Regions from separate parts of the Streptomyces sp. NPDC033270 genome, predicted to be linked through region 3. Evidence: riboswitches for the same ligand, from Rfam matches in the RefSeq annotation. Region 3 holds a riboswitch; each other region holds the start of a gene.

The links. A riboswitch is a leader RNA that binds a small molecule or an ion and turns the genes downstream of it on or off. The one in region 3 is predicted to bind cyclic di-AMP.
Region 1: it holds a riboswitch for cyclic di-AMP, as region 3 does, so the genes downstream of both, ACZ5XZ_RS11400 (M23 family metallopeptidase) here and ACZ5XZ_RS25640 (C40 family peptidase) in region 3, are expected to answer to the same signal.
Region 2: it holds a riboswitch for cyclic di-AMP, as region 3 does, so the genes downstream of both, ACZ5XZ_RS31750 (transglycosylase family protein) here and ACZ5XZ_RS25640 (C40 family peptidase) in region 3, are expected to answer to the same signal.
Region 4: it holds a riboswitch for cyclic di-AMP, as region 3 does, so the genes downstream of both, ACZ5XZ_RS24100 (M23 family metallopeptidase) here and ACZ5XZ_RS25640 (C40 family peptidase) in region 3, are expected to answer to the same signal.

What each region holds. Positions count from the first base shown of each region.
Region 1 is NZ_JBVIRA010000005.1:318,110-322,059, forward strand. It holds gene ACZ5XZ_RS11390 (PP2C family protein-serine/threonine phosphatase) at 1-431, shown strand, start outside; gene ACZ5XZ_RS11395 (DUF2332 domain-containing protein) at 523-1,683, opposite strand; cyclic di-AMP (ydaO/yuaA leader) riboswitch at 1,975-2,119, shown strand; gene ACZ5XZ_RS11400 (M23 family metallopeptidase) at 2,131-3,282, shown strand; gene ACZ5XZ_RS11405 (aldo/keto reductase) at 3,572-3,950, shown strand, end outside.
Region 2 is NZ_JBVIRA010000028.1:102,690-106,639, forward strand. It holds gene eno (phosphopyruvate hydratase) at 1-552, opposite strand, end outside; gene ACZ5XZ_RS31750 (transglycosylase family protein) at 861-1,514, opposite strand; cyclic di-AMP (ydaO/yuaA leader) riboswitch at 1,522-1,691, opposite strand; gene ACZ5XZ_RS31755 (LysM peptidoglycan-binding domain-containing protein) at 1,942-3,036, opposite strand; gene ACZ5XZ_RS31760 (cytochrome P450 family protein) at 3,257-3,950, opposite strand, start outside.
Region 3 is NZ_JBVIRA010000020.1:41,777-45,726, forward strand. It holds gene ACZ5XZ_RS25635 (hypothetical protein) at 254-607, shown strand; partial or broken gene ACZ5XZ_RS25640 (C40 family peptidase) at 770-1,923, opposite strand; cyclic di-AMP (ydaO/yuaA leader) riboswitch at 1,931-2,113, opposite strand; gene pcrA (DNA helicase PcrA) at 2,379-3,950, shown strand, end outside.
Region 4 is NZ_JBVIRA010000018.1:47,143-51,092, forward strand. It holds gene ACZ5XZ_RS24095 (GntR family transcriptional regulator) at 197-886, opposite strand; gene ACZ5XZ_RS24100 (M23 family metallopeptidase) at 1,069-1,869, opposite strand; cyclic di-AMP (ydaO/yuaA leader) riboswitch at 1,883-2,037, opposite strand; gene ACZ5XZ_RS24105 (M16 family metallopeptidase) at 2,270-3,652, opposite strand; gene ACZ5XZ_RS24110 (M16 family metallopeptidase) at 3,691-3,950, opposite strand, start outside.

The sequences.
Region 1 (3,950 bases), on a different contig from region 3:
TGGACCGGTTCGAGGGGTTCACCACTGCCGTGCTGGCCGAGATCCCCGCCAACGGGCGGCACGTACTGCGGGTCCTCAACCGCGGCCACCCGGCTCCCCTGATGCTCACCCTGGACGGCGGGCTGCGCGAGCTGGCCCCCGCGGCGCCGGCGCTGCCCCTGGGGATGAGCGAGGTGGCGAGCTGGCCCGACCGGTCGGACGAGACGTTTCTGCCGGCCGGCTCGCTGCTGCTGTTCTTCACCGACGGCATGACCGAGGCCCGCGACTTCCGCGGCCGTTTCTACAACCCCTCGAACCGGCTGCGCGGCCGCCGCTTCCCCGGTCCGGACGCCCTCCTGGACACCCTCGTCGAGGATGTGGCACTGCATACGCGCGGGGCGTCGGCGGACGACATGGCCCTGCTGGCGGTGCAGCGGCCCATGGGGGAGTAGGGCGGGACGAGGAGTGCCGGGCCGCCGATCAGGGCGGGGCAGGAGGAGGAGCGGGCTCGGTGAGCCCCTACGCGCCGCTTCTGCTCACGTCTTACGTCCCCGTTGCGGGTTCCGCGCCCGGCAGTCGGTGCAGGCTCTCGCCGTGCGGGCCGGTGAGCGCGACCGGGCGTCCGTCCAGGGCGAGGGTCAGCCGGCCGTCCTCCGGGCGCCCGGAGTGGTGCTCCGGCGCGGTGATCCACGGCAGGACCAAGTGGTGCTCGTTGGAGATCCAGTGCCCACCACCGGGCCGCCCGTCGAGCAGCGACCGTACGAGGCGCGCGAACTCCTCGCGGCGGGCGGGCGGAAGGTAGCTCAGCACCGCGCTGTGGAAGACGACCAGCGTCGCCTCGGGCGGCGCCGCGGCGGCCAGCGCGGGCAGCTCGTCGATCAGGTCGCCGCGTACGATCCGCGGTCGCGGCGCCGCCCGTACGGCCTCGACGGCGGCGGAGAGCCGCGCCGCACGCTCCCCCTCGCCCGGCCAGACGAGCGACTGGAGCCAGCGCAGATCGTCCGGTGCGCCGACGGGGTCGAGCGGGTTCAGATCGATTCCGGCCCGCCAGACGATCTCCGGCAGCCGGCCGGGCAGTTCCCCGGGCGCCCAGTCCGTACGGCAGTCGAACACCACCGGGCCGTCCGGCGGCCCCACCTCGACGGTTCGCGGGCCGCCCGCCGGCCGCCCTTCGTACCCGGTGGCGGACTCGTCCTGGTACCGGTACCGGTAGCTGTCGGGATGCAGACACAGCCCTGCCGACGCGCCGACCTCCAGCAGCGCCAGCGGCTGCGGCAGACGGGCGAGCAGCGGCAGCAGCGTGGCGCAGCGGGCCGGCTCGTTGGTCTGGGTGGCGCGCTGCATGATCACCGCGCGGACCTCGTCCCAGTGCCGGACCGTCCACTCGCGCCAGCGACCGTACGCGGCCTCGCCGCGCGGGCCCTGCTCCGCGTGCGGGCCGTCGAGGTGCCGGACGGCGGCGAGCAGGAGGTTCGGCTGCTGCTTGTTGCCGGCCGGCAGCGATCCCGACAGCAGATCGCAGAACTCCGGGTCCTGGCTGATCCGCGCGGTCAGTTCCGCGTGGGCGTCGGACCGTCCCCGCGCCTCCTGCCACGAGAACTCCCGGTAGCGCTCCGCCACATCCACCGCCGCGCTCCGGCCGATACCGCCCTTGACGTTTCCGGAGCTCACGGTGCTCCCCGCGCTCTCGACGTTGACGACCATGATCCGACGTTACGCCCTCACGTTCCGTAACTGGGGGGCGCCCCTCCGCATAACGACTGACGCACAATCAGCGCGAGATCGTTTAGCGGCGCATGGTCAACTCGCCCGCTTTGTGGGCATGGTGACCGAAAAAGTCCAGGCCAAACCTCATGCGGAACGGATAAGGATTCCCAGGAAGGCTTGGAAAACAGTCACGACCTCTATTACTGTCCGATAACGCAGCGCGGTCGTCCCAGCCGTCGCAAGAGGCGGCACCGCGCGCCGACGCCGAATCCCGCACGCGCTTTTCACGCATCTCCAGCACTTCGAACTGCACCAAGGGAACCGGGGAACCACCACCTTGGGGTGAATCGGGCGCCTCCGCCAGAGTGGCCCGTAGGAGACCTTCCTGCTCCGAACCCGTCAGCTAACCCGGTAGGCGAGAAGGAAGGAAAGGAGTGCGCCCCCGTGGCGTCCAACAGGCCTGCCCCCGAGGCTTCGCCCGCATACCGACTCGACGACCGAGGTGCCTTCGAAGGATCGGGTGATCCGGAGGGCACGGCGGGCATCGACGGCGACGGCCCGTGGGAGGAATGGAATCCCACCGAGGAGTCGCTCCGACCGGTCCGCGGCAAGCACCGGGTGGCCAAGCAGCGCGGCGGCGGACTCGCCCGTAGTGGCACGGTCCTGGGTGTCGGCGTCATCGCGGCGGTCGGCGCGGGTGGCATGGCCACCGCCGAGAACCGTCCGCCGGTCCCGATCTCCATGCCCGACATCGGCGGCATGGCCCACGACATCTCCGACAGCCTTCCGGATGCTGAGTCCCTCCCGGGGCTCGGCGGCCTCATATCCGACTCCGGCGCCGATTCCGCCGCAACGGCCTCCGGAAGCGACTCCGCCGACCCGGTCGCCGCCGGCCCGCTCTCCCAGGCCACCCAGACCGGCACGTCCGGTACGGGCACCAACGCCGGCGAGGCGCTGCGCAGCCGCATCCTCCAGCAGGCCGACGCGCAGCAGGGCGCCGCCGAGGAGGAGGCCCGCGAAGCGGCCGAGGGCGCCGCCATCAAGCAGGCGGCGACGGAAGCGTCCGCGGCCCAGAAGACGGCCCAAAACGCGGCGGACAAGGCCGCGGCGGCCAAGAAGGCGGCAGAGTTGGAGGCCAAGCGCAAGGCCGAGGAGGCGGCGCGCCGGAAGGCGGAGGCCGAGCGCCTGGCCCAACTGGCGAAGAGCTTCATCGCCCCCGTCTCCTCCTACACCCTCACCGCCAGCTTCGGCCAGGCCGGCGACCGCTGGGCCGCCGACCACACGGGCCAGGACTTCGCCGCACCGACCGGTACGCCCATCAAGGCGGTGCACTCCGGCACCATCACCCAGGCCGGCTGGGCCGGTTCGTACGGCTACCGCATCGTCCTCACCCTCGACGACGGCACCGAGCTGTGGTTCTGCCATCTGTCCTCGATGGTGAAGACCTCGGGCAAGATCAGCACCGGCGAGGTGATCGGCCGCGTCGGCGCCACCGGCAACGTCACCGGCCCCCACCTCCACCTGGAGGTACGCCCCGGCGCCGGCGACCCGATAGACCCGATGCCGTGGCTGCGCGACCACGGTGTGAACGTCTGAGGCCCCGGCCCGCCCGGAGACGCGCCTGAGGGCCTGCCGGGAGGCGGCCTGAGTGTGTCACGGGAGGCTATTTCCGAGTGCTGGCCCCGGGGGCATCCCACATCCCTGGGGCCTTCCTCGTCGGGCGCCCCTCATTGGCGCCCCCAAAGTCCTTCCCCCCAAGCCCTTCCCCCCAAAGTCCTTCCCCTCAAAAAAGTCCTTCTCCCCAAAGGGCTTTGCCCGCATTGATTGACCTCCCCTTGACTTCTCCCGGGGAATAACTCCCCTCCCCGCCACGCTGCAACCACGCATGACCTCGACACACTCCACCCCCCAAAACCGCCGGAACCTCGGCTCGCTCGCCGTTTCCCCGCTCGCCCTCGGGGGCAACGTCTTCGGCTGGACGGCCGACGAAGCCGAGTCGTTCGCCGTGCTCGACGCGTATGCGGCAGGCGGTGGCAACTTCATCGACACCGCCGATGCCTATTCGGCCTGGGTGCCCGGCAACAAGGGCGGCGAATCCGAGACCGTCATCGGCAACTGGCTGGTCTCCCGCGGCAATCGCTCCGAGATCGTCGTCGCCACCAAGGTCGGCGCCCACCCCGACTACAAGGGCCTGAGCCCGGCCACCATCAAGTCCGCGGTCGATCAGTCCCTCACCCGTCTGCGCACCGACTACATCGACCTCT
Region 2 (3,950 bases), on a different contig from region 3:
CTCCGCGCCCCAGCGCAGCGCCTCGGAGAAGGACTCCGCGCCGATCGGCGCGATCATGAACTCCTGGATGTCCACGTTGGAGTCGGCGTGCGAACCGCCGTTGAGGATGTTCATCATCGGCACGGGCAGCACATGCGCGTTCGGGCCGCCGAGGTAGCGGAACAGCGGGAGGTCGCTGGCCTCGGAGGCGGCGTGCGCGACGGCCAGGGAGACGCCGAGGATGGCGTTGGCGCCGAGCGAGCCCTTGTTGTCGGTGGCGTCCAGGTCGAACATCGCCTGGTCGATCAGCCGCTGCTCGGTCGCGTCGTAGCCGACGAGCTCCGGGCCGATCTGCTCGATGACGGCCAGGACGGCCTTCTCGACGCCCTTGCCGAGGTAGCGGTTCGGGTCGCCGTCGCGGAGCTCGATGGCCTCGAAGGCGCCGGTCGAGGCGCCGGACGGCACGGCGGCACGGCCCGTGCTGCCGTCGTCGAGGCCGACCTCGACCTCGACCGTGGGATTACCTCGCGAGTCGAGAATTTCGCGGGCTACGACGACGTCGATGGACGGCACGTTGTCTCCTTCATGGGTGTCTGGAGTTCTGCAGCATGAGCCTAACGGCCCCTGGCGCGTCCGCTTGCCCTCGGCCCGCTCCGTGGGACGAAAAGATACTCAAAGGCGCAGTTCACGGGAGGTTTCGGCACATTGTTCGCTGAGCGGGGAAAAACGCTCGACGTTGCTGGTCACCGGCGTCGCGCGCCCCGGCGAACGGAGAAGCCCCGCCACGGCGCACTGGGGGGGGCGTGTGCGCCGGGCGGGGCAGTCTCACGAAGCGGCGGGGATCGCCGCGGGGGTCATGGGGGACCCGGTGAGCGGACGGCTCAGATGCTGAGCTGCTGACCCGGGAAGATCAGGTTCGGGTTGCCGCCGATGACCGACTTGTTGGCCGCGTAGAGCGACTTCCAGTTGGTGCCGTGGGCCTTGGCTATCTTGGCGAGGGTGTCGCCCGCCTTGACGGTGTAGTCGCCGCCGCGCTCGGACTTCTTCGGGGCCGGCTGGGCCGTCTCGGCCTTGGGGGCGGCCGGAGCCTTCTTCACCTCGGGCTTGGCCTGCTCCTGCTTGGGGGCGGACTTGGCGGAGGTGTCGAGCTCGGGGGCCGGACCACCGGAGGTCAGGCCACCGGCACCGGCGCAGGACCAGGCGCCCGGGCCCTGGATGGCGAGGAGCTTCTCGGCGGCGGCGATCTGCTGGGTCTTGGTGGCCAGGTCGGCGCGCGGCGCGTACTGGGTGCCACCGGCGGCGGCCCAGCTGGAGTTGGAGAACTGCAGGCCACCGTAGTAGCCGTTACCGGTGTTGATCGACCAGTTGCCACCGGACTCGCACTGGGCGACCTTGTCCCAGGTGGCGACCGAGGCGGCGGAGGCGGACGTGGCGCCCATCAGCGGGACGGCGACGGCGGCACCGGCGACACCGGCGAGGGTGGCGACGCGGACGGCCTTGGAGGGACGACGGTGCTTGCCCTTGTTGATCAGCATGGTTCGTTCGTTTCCTCACCGACGCCTACGAGGTGAGCTGTCGGGTTCGGGCTGTGAGTCGCCCGGCCGGGCGCGCATGGCGCACCTGGCTTCACCCCAAGCCGGCTGACCCGCTTTCACGGGCCGGGCCGGCGCCTACCTTGGTTCCCCCGCTCCTGCCTTCGGCGCTTGCGCGTCAACTGCCTCCGACCACCGGCAGGATTCGGCGTGTGATCGAAGGGGCTCGCTTTGGCGAGCGGTCCTGACCGTAAGCAGTAATCCCCTTGGTGTTCAAACCCCACCTTCTGAACCAAGTTGACCGTTTTTGATCACGGGTTGGTCACATATCTGCAGGTGAGGCCCGGTATGACGGCGGCGGGCGGATCTGTGCGCCCGCCGCCCGACGAGAGCCTTGTCTCACTTTCCCAAAGGGGACGAAGGCGGCGAACTAGCCTTCCTTGTGCCCGAGATCGAGCCGCTGACCCGGCTGGATCAGGTTCTCGTCGGCCCCGATGACGCCCTCGTTGCGCTCGTAGAGCGCGGGCCAGCCGCCCGGCAGCCGATGGGCCGCGGCGATGGCTGACAGGCTGTCACCCGGGCGCACGGTGTAGTCGCCGCCCGCCAGGCCCGTGCGGCGCCCGTCGTCGCCGCGCGAGGCGTGCCGGCCGCCGGACGACCGGTCGCCGCCGTCGCTCTCGCCCGGGTCCGCGTCGCCGCGGTGCTTGCCCTTGCCGGGCGTCTGCCCGGGCGTACCGCTCGGGTCGGGGCGGTCGGCGTCGCCGGAGGGGTCGGTGGGGCGGGAGGCGTCGTCGCCCTGGTCGCCGGGCGTGGTGGAGTCGGACGGCTCCGGGGTCTTGGAGGTGTCACGGCCGTCGGACTCGGACGGCGCCGGCGTCTCCTGGGACGGCTCGTCGCCCGCATCGCCGCGCGAGTCGTCGGACGATCCGTCGCGGGATCCGTCAGGGGATCCGTCAGAGGACTTCTCACTGTCGCCCTTGTGGTCGCCCGTGTGGTCGCCCTCGTGGGCTCCGGAGTCGTCCGGGCGGTCGGGCGCATCGGACGAGCCGGTCGAGGGGGACCGGTCCCAGGGGGCCGGGTCGCCGTCGTCGTCGGACGGGTCGGGCAGCGGCGTGCTCGTGCTGCCCGGGTCGACCTCCGGTGCGCGGCCGTCCCTGGTGAGGCCGGCGTTGACGGCGCAGCTCGGCCAGGCGTCCGGGCCGCGGTCGTCGAGGATCGATTCGGCCACGGCTATCTGCTGGGCGCGGCTGGCGAGATCGGGGCGCGAGGCGTAGGCCCCGCCGCCGTAGTCGTCCCACATCTCCTGGGTCAGCTGCAGCCCGCCGTAGAAGCCGTTGCCCGAGGCGGCGCTCCACACCCCGCCGCTCTCGCACTGGGCGACCCGGTCCCAGGTCGCGGTGTCGGCGGCATGTGCCCCACTGGCGGAGAGCAGCGGCAGTGCGAGGCCCGCACCGGTTACTCCCGCCGTGACAAAGATGGCCGGTGCCTGACGGGGGCGACGGTGTCGGCCGTTCCCGGAACGCATGCGGATGCCTTTCGCGCGGCGGTTGAGTTGTTCGACGACCGTTCGATTCCCCACCCCTTCGGACGTCCGCTGACGCGGGCGCCCGTGTGAACGAATCGTGAATCCTGTCGACCGTCGGGTCGAAAGGTAGCCGGGGTCACGGGTAGTCACAAGCCGGTGTAGTGCAGATCACGTTAAGGTCACGCGACTGACGATCTGTCACCTTTGGTCGCGCCCCCGGTCAGGACCGCTCGGGCGTGAACTCCACCGGGAGGGACCGCAGTCCGCGCATGATGAGCCCGCCCCGCCAGCGCAGATCATCAGGATCCGTGGCAAACCGGATGTCCGGGAGCCGGGTCAGCAGCGTGGCGAGCGCGGTCTGCCCTTCGAGCCGGGCGAGCGGCGCGCCCAGGCAGTAGTGGATGCCGTTCCCGTATCCCAGATGCTGATTGTCACGTCGGGTCAGATCGAGAACGTCCGGTTCGACAAAGCGTGACGGATCACGGTCCGCGGCGGCCAGCACCACCAGTACGGGGTCGCCCTCGGCGATCCGCTGCCCGCCGAGGGTCAGCTCCCGCGTCGCGAACCGCCAGGTCGCCAGCTCCACGGGTCCGTCGTAGCGGAGCAGCTCCTCGATGCCGGTGGCCAGCAGCTCGGTGTCGCCCGCCGCCATGGACTTCTGCAGCAGTTCGCGCTGGGCGGGGTGGCGCAGCAGCGCGTAGGTGCCGTTGCCGATGAGGTTGACGGTGGTCTCGAAGCCGGCGAAGAGCAGGATGAACGCCATCGCGGCGGCCTCGTTCTCGGTGAGGTGCTCGCCGTGGTCGGAGGCGCGGATCAGACCGGATATCAGGTCCTCGTCGGCCTGTGCCGTCTCCCCCAGGGAGGCGCGCTTGCGGTGGATCAGCTCGGCGAGATAGCCGCGCATCTTCTTCACG
Region 3 (3,950 bases):
CGGGGCGGCCGACGGAACACCGGCACGGAGGCCGGCGATGGCGGGATGTCGGCCGCCTGGAGGAGGACGCTAAGCCGGGGCGTCACGGGGGTGAGTCCGGTTGGCTGGCATTGTTCGCTTTCGACCGCGGCCGGAGCGCGGGTGATCGCACCGCCGCCGCCTGCCCACCGGGACCGGTCTGCCGTGACCGAAGCGGCGATTGCGGACGCCCTGCCCGAAGGGCCGTGCTATGCGGCGGCTACGATCCAGCACTATGGACGTAGTAATCAATGTCTTCGTCGGCCTGCACATCATCGGCATCGCCTCCCTGCTGGGCGGCTTCCTGACCCAGATGAAGGCGATGGGCGCGGGTACCGCCCGCTTCGTGCCGGCCATGCTGCACGGCGCGCTGACGATGCTGGTCACCGGCATCGTGCTGGTCGGCCTCAACCAGGCCCAGGACCACCCCGTCAACAACATCAAGATCGGCATCAAGATGGCCGTACTGGTGGTGATCCTGGCGCTGGTCTACGTCAAGCGGGACGAGGAGAAGGTCCCCGCACCGCTGTTCGGCGCGGTGGGCGCGCTCACGATCGCCAACATCTTCATCGCGGTGCTCTGGACCTGACGGCGGCACCGGCCACTACGGCACACCGCGCGGTCACCGTGCTCCGGAATCCGGAGCCGATGGCCGCGCGGTGGCGTGTGGGGGGTGGCCGTGGGGGGTGGCCTTGCCGGGCGCCCTGGGCGCCTCGGGGGAGGAGTGGTCCGCGGGGAGGCGGGGCCTGCCTCAGGCCGGGCGGACGCTTCCGTAGATCGGCATGTAGTAGATCGACTCCTCCCGGACGTTGGCGCCCGGCTTGGGAGCGTGGATCATCTTGCCGCCGCCTATGTACATGCCGACGTGGCTGATGTCGTCGTAGAAGAACACCAGGTCACCGGGCTGCAGATCCTTGGTCGCCACCCGCTGGCCGACCTTGACCTGGTCCCAGGTCGTCCGCGGCAGATCGACCCCGGCCGCCTTCCACGCCGCCTGCGTCAGCCCCGAGCAGTCATAGGAGTTGGGCCCGGTGGCGCCCCAGACGTACGGCTTGCCCATCTGGGCGCGGGCGAAGGCGAGCGCCTTCTCCGCCTTGGTGTTCGAGTCCCCGGTGGAGCCGCCGTCGCTGGTGCCACCGCCGGTCTCGCCGCCGGTCTGTCCGCCCGTCGAGCCGCCGTCGTGCTGCCGCTGGCGCTCGCGCTCCTGCTGCCGGCGCGCCTCCTCCTCGGCCTTGCGCCGGGCCGCCTCCTCCTTCTGGCGCTCCAGCTCCGCGAGCCGCGCCTTCTCCTGGGCGGTGAGCCGCGACAGCAGCTGCCGGGCCTCGGCCAGCTTCTCCTGGACGGACTGCTTGGACTCCTTCAGCGCGGCCTGCGACTTCTGCAGCTTCTCCAGGCTGCTGGTGGCCGCGGCCCGCTGCCGCGCCGCGGCCGCCGCCTGCTCCTGGTAGTCGGTGACCGCCTGCTTCTGCCGGCTGGGCGCTCCATGAGGTGGCTGCGGTCGACGAACTGCTGCGGGTCCTTGGCGAGCATCAACTGCGCCGTCGGGTTCATGCCGCCGGTGCGGTACTGCGCCGAGGCGAAGGTGCCCAGTTCGCGCCGGGACTCGTTCATCCGCTGCGCGCGCTTGGCGGCGGCGTCGAGCAGACCGTCGACGGTGGCGCTCTGGTGGTCGGCGCGCTCCTTGGCGGCGTTGTACTTCTGGGTGGCCACCTCGGCCTGGCGGTAGAGGCCGTCGACCTTCTGCTTGACCTCTTCGATGGAGGGCCTGGGCGCCCTGGGGGCGGCGTCGGCGGACTGCGAGAGCAGGGTGACCGAGGCGAGCGCGGCGGTGGTGAGCCCGGCCGCCGTACGACGGCTCCCGGGCGATATGAGAACGCTGGTGCGCGGCTTGCGATGGGACGCCAAGGCCGGCAACTCCTTCCGTGACCGCCTACCGGGTTAGCTGTCGGGTTCGGGCGGTGTCGCTGACGGAAGGCTTGCCCTACGGTCCGTGCGGTCGCCGACGACGGCCGCTGGATCGATTCACCCCGGTGGTGCTGGTGGGTCCCCGGCTCCGGGTGCCTGCTGGCAGGGCCGGACTCGGCGCGGGCGGCCCGTGCGGAAGCTGTCGACCGCGGGGAGGCGGGCTGCCTGAGCGAGGACGTTAGCCAATTCGTGTGGCTCCTGTGAAGGCTGATGTTCGATATGCCCGAAACCTTTTCGTGACCTGAACGCGCTGCGGGGGGTGTTGCGTCAGATGTCGGGTTCGGGTAGGCGGCCGGCACCCGGCTGCTCCGCCTCCGGCCGCTGACCTGCCCCGGCGCGGACAATCGCGTACTCCCCGGCGCGCTGTCAGTGCGGCGGCCTAGACTCGGTGGGCGATGAGCAGCCTCTTTGACGACAGCTTTCTGGCGGACCTCGGCCCCAAGGGCGAGGAGGAGCACCCGCCGCCTCCCGAGGACGAGCACGAGCCGGTCCCGGAGGAGGTCCCCGCCGACCTCTTCGGCGGGAGGTTCGACGCGCCCGTGCACACCGAGGCGTACTACCGCGACGGCGCCGCCCGCCCGCCCGTCGACCCGGCCGCGCTGCTGGAGGGGCTCAACGACGAGCAGAAGGCCGCCGTGGTGCACGCCGGAGGCCCGCTGCTGATCGTCGCGGGCGCCGGCTCCGGCAAGACCAGGGTGCTCACCCACCGCATCGCGCATCTGCTCGCCGAGCGCCATGTCCACCCCGGCCAGATCCTCGCGATCACGTTCACCAACAAGGCCGCGGGCGAGATGAAGGAGCGCGTGGAGCAGCTGGTCGGCCCGCGCGCCAACGCCATGTGGGTCTCCACCTTCCACAGCGCCTGTGTGCGCATCCTGCGCCGCGAGTCCAAGAAGCTCGGCTTCACCTCCTCCTTCTCGATCTACGACGCGGCCGACTCCAAGCGCCTGATGGCGCTGGTCTGCCGCGATCTGGACCTGGACCCCAAGCGCTTCCCGCCCAAGTCCTTCAGCGCGAAGATCTCCAACCTCAAGAACGAGCTCATCGACGAGGAGACCTTCGCCCAGACGGCGGCCGACGGGTTCGAGAAGTCGCTGGCCGAGGCGTATGCGATGTACCAGGCGCGGCTGCGCGAGGCCAACGCCCTGGACTTCGACGACATCATCATGACGACGGTCCATCTGCTGCAGGCCTTCCCGGACGTCGCCGAGCACTACCGCCGCCGCTTCCGCCATGTGCTCGTCGACGAGTACCAGGACACCAACCACGCCCAGTACACCCTGGTGCGCGAGCTGGTCGGCAGGGGAACGGCCGACATCCCCGCCGCCGAACTGTGCGTCGTCGGTGACGCCGACCAGTCGATCTACGCCTTCCGCGGCGCCACGATCCGCAACATCCTCCAGTTCGAGGAGGACTACCCGGACGCCACGACGATCCTGCTGGAGCAGAACTACCGCTCCAGCCAGACGATCCTGTCCGCCGCCAACGCCGTCATCGAGCGCAACGAGAACCGCCGCCCCAAGAACCTCTGGACGGACGCCGGCGCCGGCCCCAAGATCACCGGCTATGTCGCCGACACCGAGCACGACGAGGCGCAGTTCGTCTCCGACGAGATCGACCGCCTCACCGACGCCGGCGACGCGAGGGCCGGCGACGTCGCCGTCTTCTACCGCACCAACGCCCAGTCCCGGGTCTTCGAAGAGATCTTCATCCGGGTCGGTCTGCCCTACAAGGTCGTCGGCGGGGTGCGCTTCTACGAGCGCAAGGAGGTCCGCGACGTCCTTGCGTACCTACGGGTGCTCGCCAACCCCGAGGACACCGTCCCGCTGCGCCGCATCCTCAACGTCCCCAAGCGCGGCATCGGCGAGCGCGCCGAGGCGATGATCGACGCCCTGTCGTCACGCGAGAAGATCACCTTCCCCCAGGCGCTGCGGCGGGTCGACGAGGCGTACGGCATGGCGGCCCGC
Region 4 (3,950 bases), on a different contig from region 3:
CGTGCCCCGCCGCCACTGAATCAATTCCCCGGAAAAGGCCGTACGGTTCGGCGCCCGGCACAAGAGCACCGGAAATCCGAATACGGGTGCGCGGCGACGGAATACCGGCGCCACACGAGAAATCGCCGCAGCCCTCGCGCCTATTCCCCCGCGCGTGCCATTCCCCCCGCACACCTCTTTGTATACGGGGCCCCTGTTAAGAGCGGGCGCGCGCTGTGTTGACGGGCCGTTTCGGATCCCTCACCTCGGCCTTGGTCGGGCGCCGCAGCCGGTAGACCGGCAGTGAACGCTCGATATGGGCCGCCATCAGGGCGCGGGCGCGTTCGGCGTCCCCCCGGGCCACCGCGTCCAGCACCGCGCCGTGATCGTCCCAGGACTCGCCGGCCCTGGCCGGCGGCTCCACCGCGTACATCCACTCGATCTTGCGCCGCAGCTGGGTCAGCAGCGCGGTCAGGCTGGGGCTGCCGGCCGCCTGGGCGAGCGTCTCGTGGAACCAGCCGTCCAATTGGCGCAGGTCCGCGGCGTTGCCGTGGCGCGCCCGCTCACGTCCGAGCCGCACCAGTCCGCGCAGCACCTTGAGGTGGGCCGGGCTGCGGCGGGCGGCCGCGCGGGCGGCGCCCAGCGGCTCCAGCAGCGCGCGGATATCCAGCAGGTCGGCGGCCTCCTGCTCGGTGGGCTCGGCGACACAGGCGCCCGCGTGGTGGCGGGTGGTGACAAAGCCCTCCGACTGCAGGGTGCGCAGCGCTTCGCGGACCGGCACCCTGGAGACGCCGTAACGCGCCGCCAGGATCTCCTCGATCAGCCGGCTCCCCGGCGCCAGCGCACCGGAGACAATGTCCTCGCGAATCGCCGTGCACACCGCATGCGCGGAAATATGGCCTCGCATCGTCCGTGCCTCCGCCGTAATCCCCTGGAAAAGCCGCCGGTTGACGACTTTTCCGTGACTCTATTCGACCGGGACGGCTTTTCCGACGGACTCCGCTTATCCATGGATATTTTTTGGCCAGCGGACGGCGCCGGCATCGGGCGAAGCGGTGTGTCAGGCGAGGCGGAGGCGGCTGCGGTGCATCAGACGTCGACGCCGTGCGTGCGCAGATACGCGATCGGGTCGATGTCCGAGCCGTAGTCGGCGGTGGTGCGGGCCTCGAAGTGCAGGTGCGGGCCGGTGACGTTGCCGGTGGCGCCGGAGAGCCCGATCTGCTTGCCGGGGGTGACGCTCTCGCCGACCGAGACGGAGATCGACGACAGGTGGCCGTACTGGGTGTACGTGCCGTCGCTCATCTTGATCACGACGTTGTTGCCGTACGAGCCGCCCCAGCCGGCCTCGACGACGGTGCCCGCGCCGACGGCGTGGACGGAGGTCCCGGAGGCGGCGTGGAAGTCGATGCCGGTGTGGCTGCCCGAGGACCACAGGCCGCTGGACGCCTTGTAGGCGGTGGACACGTAGGAGCCGGCGATCGGGGCGACGAAGGCGTTGAGGCGCTTGCGCTCGGCCTCACGGGCGGCGCGCTCCTTGGCCTCGCGCTCGGCCTTGGCCTTCTTCCGGGCCGCCTCGGCGCGCCGCTGGGCCTCCTCGGCCTGCTTCTTGGCGACGGCCTCGGCCTTCGCCCTCGCGGCGGCGGCCTCGGCGTCGGCCTGCTGCGCGTCGGCCTGGGCCTCGATGCGGTTGGCGAGCTCGTCACCGAGGACGACGGCCTGCTGCAGACCGGTGTCGTGGGTGCGCGCCTCGTCCGTGGCGGCCAGCGCCGGCGAGGCCACCGAGGCCACAACGCCGGAGGCCGCGAGGGTGGCTATGCCTGCGATGTTGCGGGTCGAGCGGGCGGTGCGGCTCGCACGACGGTGCTTCCCGCTGGCACGTATGAACGCCATGTACTGGCTTGTCCTTTCCTTCCTTCTCGCCTACCGGGTTAGCTGACGGGTTCGGAGCAGGAAGGTCTCCTACGGGCTCCTCCGGAGAGGGGTCCGATTCACCCCAGGGACGTGTGGGTCCCCGGCTCCCCTGGCTCGCGCCGTACGGGGACTCGGCGATGACTGTCCGGTGCCACTGTTGTGGCGGAGTTGTGACGAACAGCCGGACCGACGCTAATCGGGGCAACTTTCGATCGCCAAACAGAACCGCTTTTTTGTGCGGGATGCCACAAGAGGCAGCGCAGCCAGTCGTCATAAACCGGACATACGACGGCTCCCGTGGCAGAGAGCACCACGGGAGCCGTCGCTCGAAACTGATCCGCCGTCATACGGGGCGGAAGGGGCGTGCCTTCCGGGTCGGCTAGCCGCCGACCACCGTCACCTCGCCCAACCCCAGCGCCTTGACGGGCTCGGCGATCTGGGCCGCGTCACCCACCAGGACCGTCACCAGCCGGTCCACCGGGAAGGCGCTGACCGCCGCCGCGGTCGCCTCGACCGTGCCGGTCTCCGCGAGCCGGACGTACAACTGCGCCTGGAAGTCGTCCGGGAGCTGCTGCTCCACCTGGTCGGCCAGCGTGCCCGCGACGGCCGCCGCGGTCTCGTACTTCAGCGGCGCGACGCCGACCAGGTTCTGGACGGCGACATCGCGCTCCTCGTCCGTCAGCCCCTCCGCCGCGAGGGTCCGCAGCACCTGCCAGAGGTCCTGGAGCGCCGGGACGGTGGAGGCGGTGTCCACCGAGCCGCTGATGGCCAGCAGGGCCGCGCCCGTCGCCCCCTCGGGGGAGGCGGGGGCGGTGGAGCGCAGTACCTGGCCGAAGGCGCGCACCCCGTAGGTGTAGCCCTTCTCCTCCCGCAGCACACGGTCCAGCCGGGAGGTGAGGGTGCCGCCCAGGCAGTACGTGCCGAGGACCTGCGCCGGCCACACCCGGTCGTGCCGGTCGGCCCCGATCCGGCCGATGAGCAGCTGCGTCTGGACCGCTCCGGGGCGGTCCACGATCACCACACGGCCGGTGTCGTCGGCGACGATCGGCGCGGCCTTCAGCGGCTCGGCCGTCGAGCCGCTCCAGGCGCCGAGGGTCTCGGCGAGCGCCGCGTCCAGGTCGACACCGGTGAAGTCGCCGACGATGACGGCGGTGGCCGTGGCGGGCCGCACATGGGCGTCGTAGAAGGCCCGGACGGCCGCCGCGTCGATGCGGGCCACGGTCTCCTCGGTGCCCTGGCGGGGCCGCGACATGCGGGCGGTGGCCGGGAACAGCTCCTTGGACAGCGCCATGGCGGCACGCCGGGCCGGGTTCGCGAGCTCGTGCGGGATCTCGTCGAGGCGGTTGCGCACCAGCCGCTCGACCTCGCTGTCCGGGAAGGCGGGGGCGCGCAGCGCGTCGGCGAGCAGGCCGAGCGCGCGCGGCAGCCGGGAGGCCGGGACCTCCAGGGAGACCCGTACCCCGGGGTGGTCGGCGTGCGCGTCCAGCGTGGCGCCGCAGCGCTCCAGCTCGGCGGCGAACTCCTCGGCGTCGTACTTGTCGGTGCCCTCCGACAGCGCACGCGCCATGATCGTGGCGACGCCGTCCAGGCCCTCGGGCTCGGCGTCCAGCGGCGCGACGAGGTTGACCTCGACGGCGACGACCTGCTGGCCGGGGCGGTGGCTGGTCAGCAGCGTGAGCCCGTTGGGGAGTTGGCTGCGGTCGGGGGCGGGGAAGGCCCACGGCTTGGGCGCGCCGCCCCGGGGCTGGGGGTGGAATTCCATGGTGCTCATGGGGGACCCTGCGCGGTTGGTGGCGTCGCTCACTGGTCCGCCTCCCCTTCCTCGGTGTCGGCGGCGTCGGTCGGCTCGGTGGGTTCGTAGACCAGCACCGCGCGGTTGTCGGGGCGCAGCCGGGCCTTGGCGACCGCCTGCACCTCCTCGCGGGTGATGTCCAGAACCCGCTCTACGGCGGTCAGTGCGAGCTGCGGATCGCCGAACAGGACGGCGAAGCGGCACAGTTCGTCGGCGCGGCCGCTGACCGTCGCCAGACGGTCCAGCCATTCGCGCTCCAGCTGGGCCT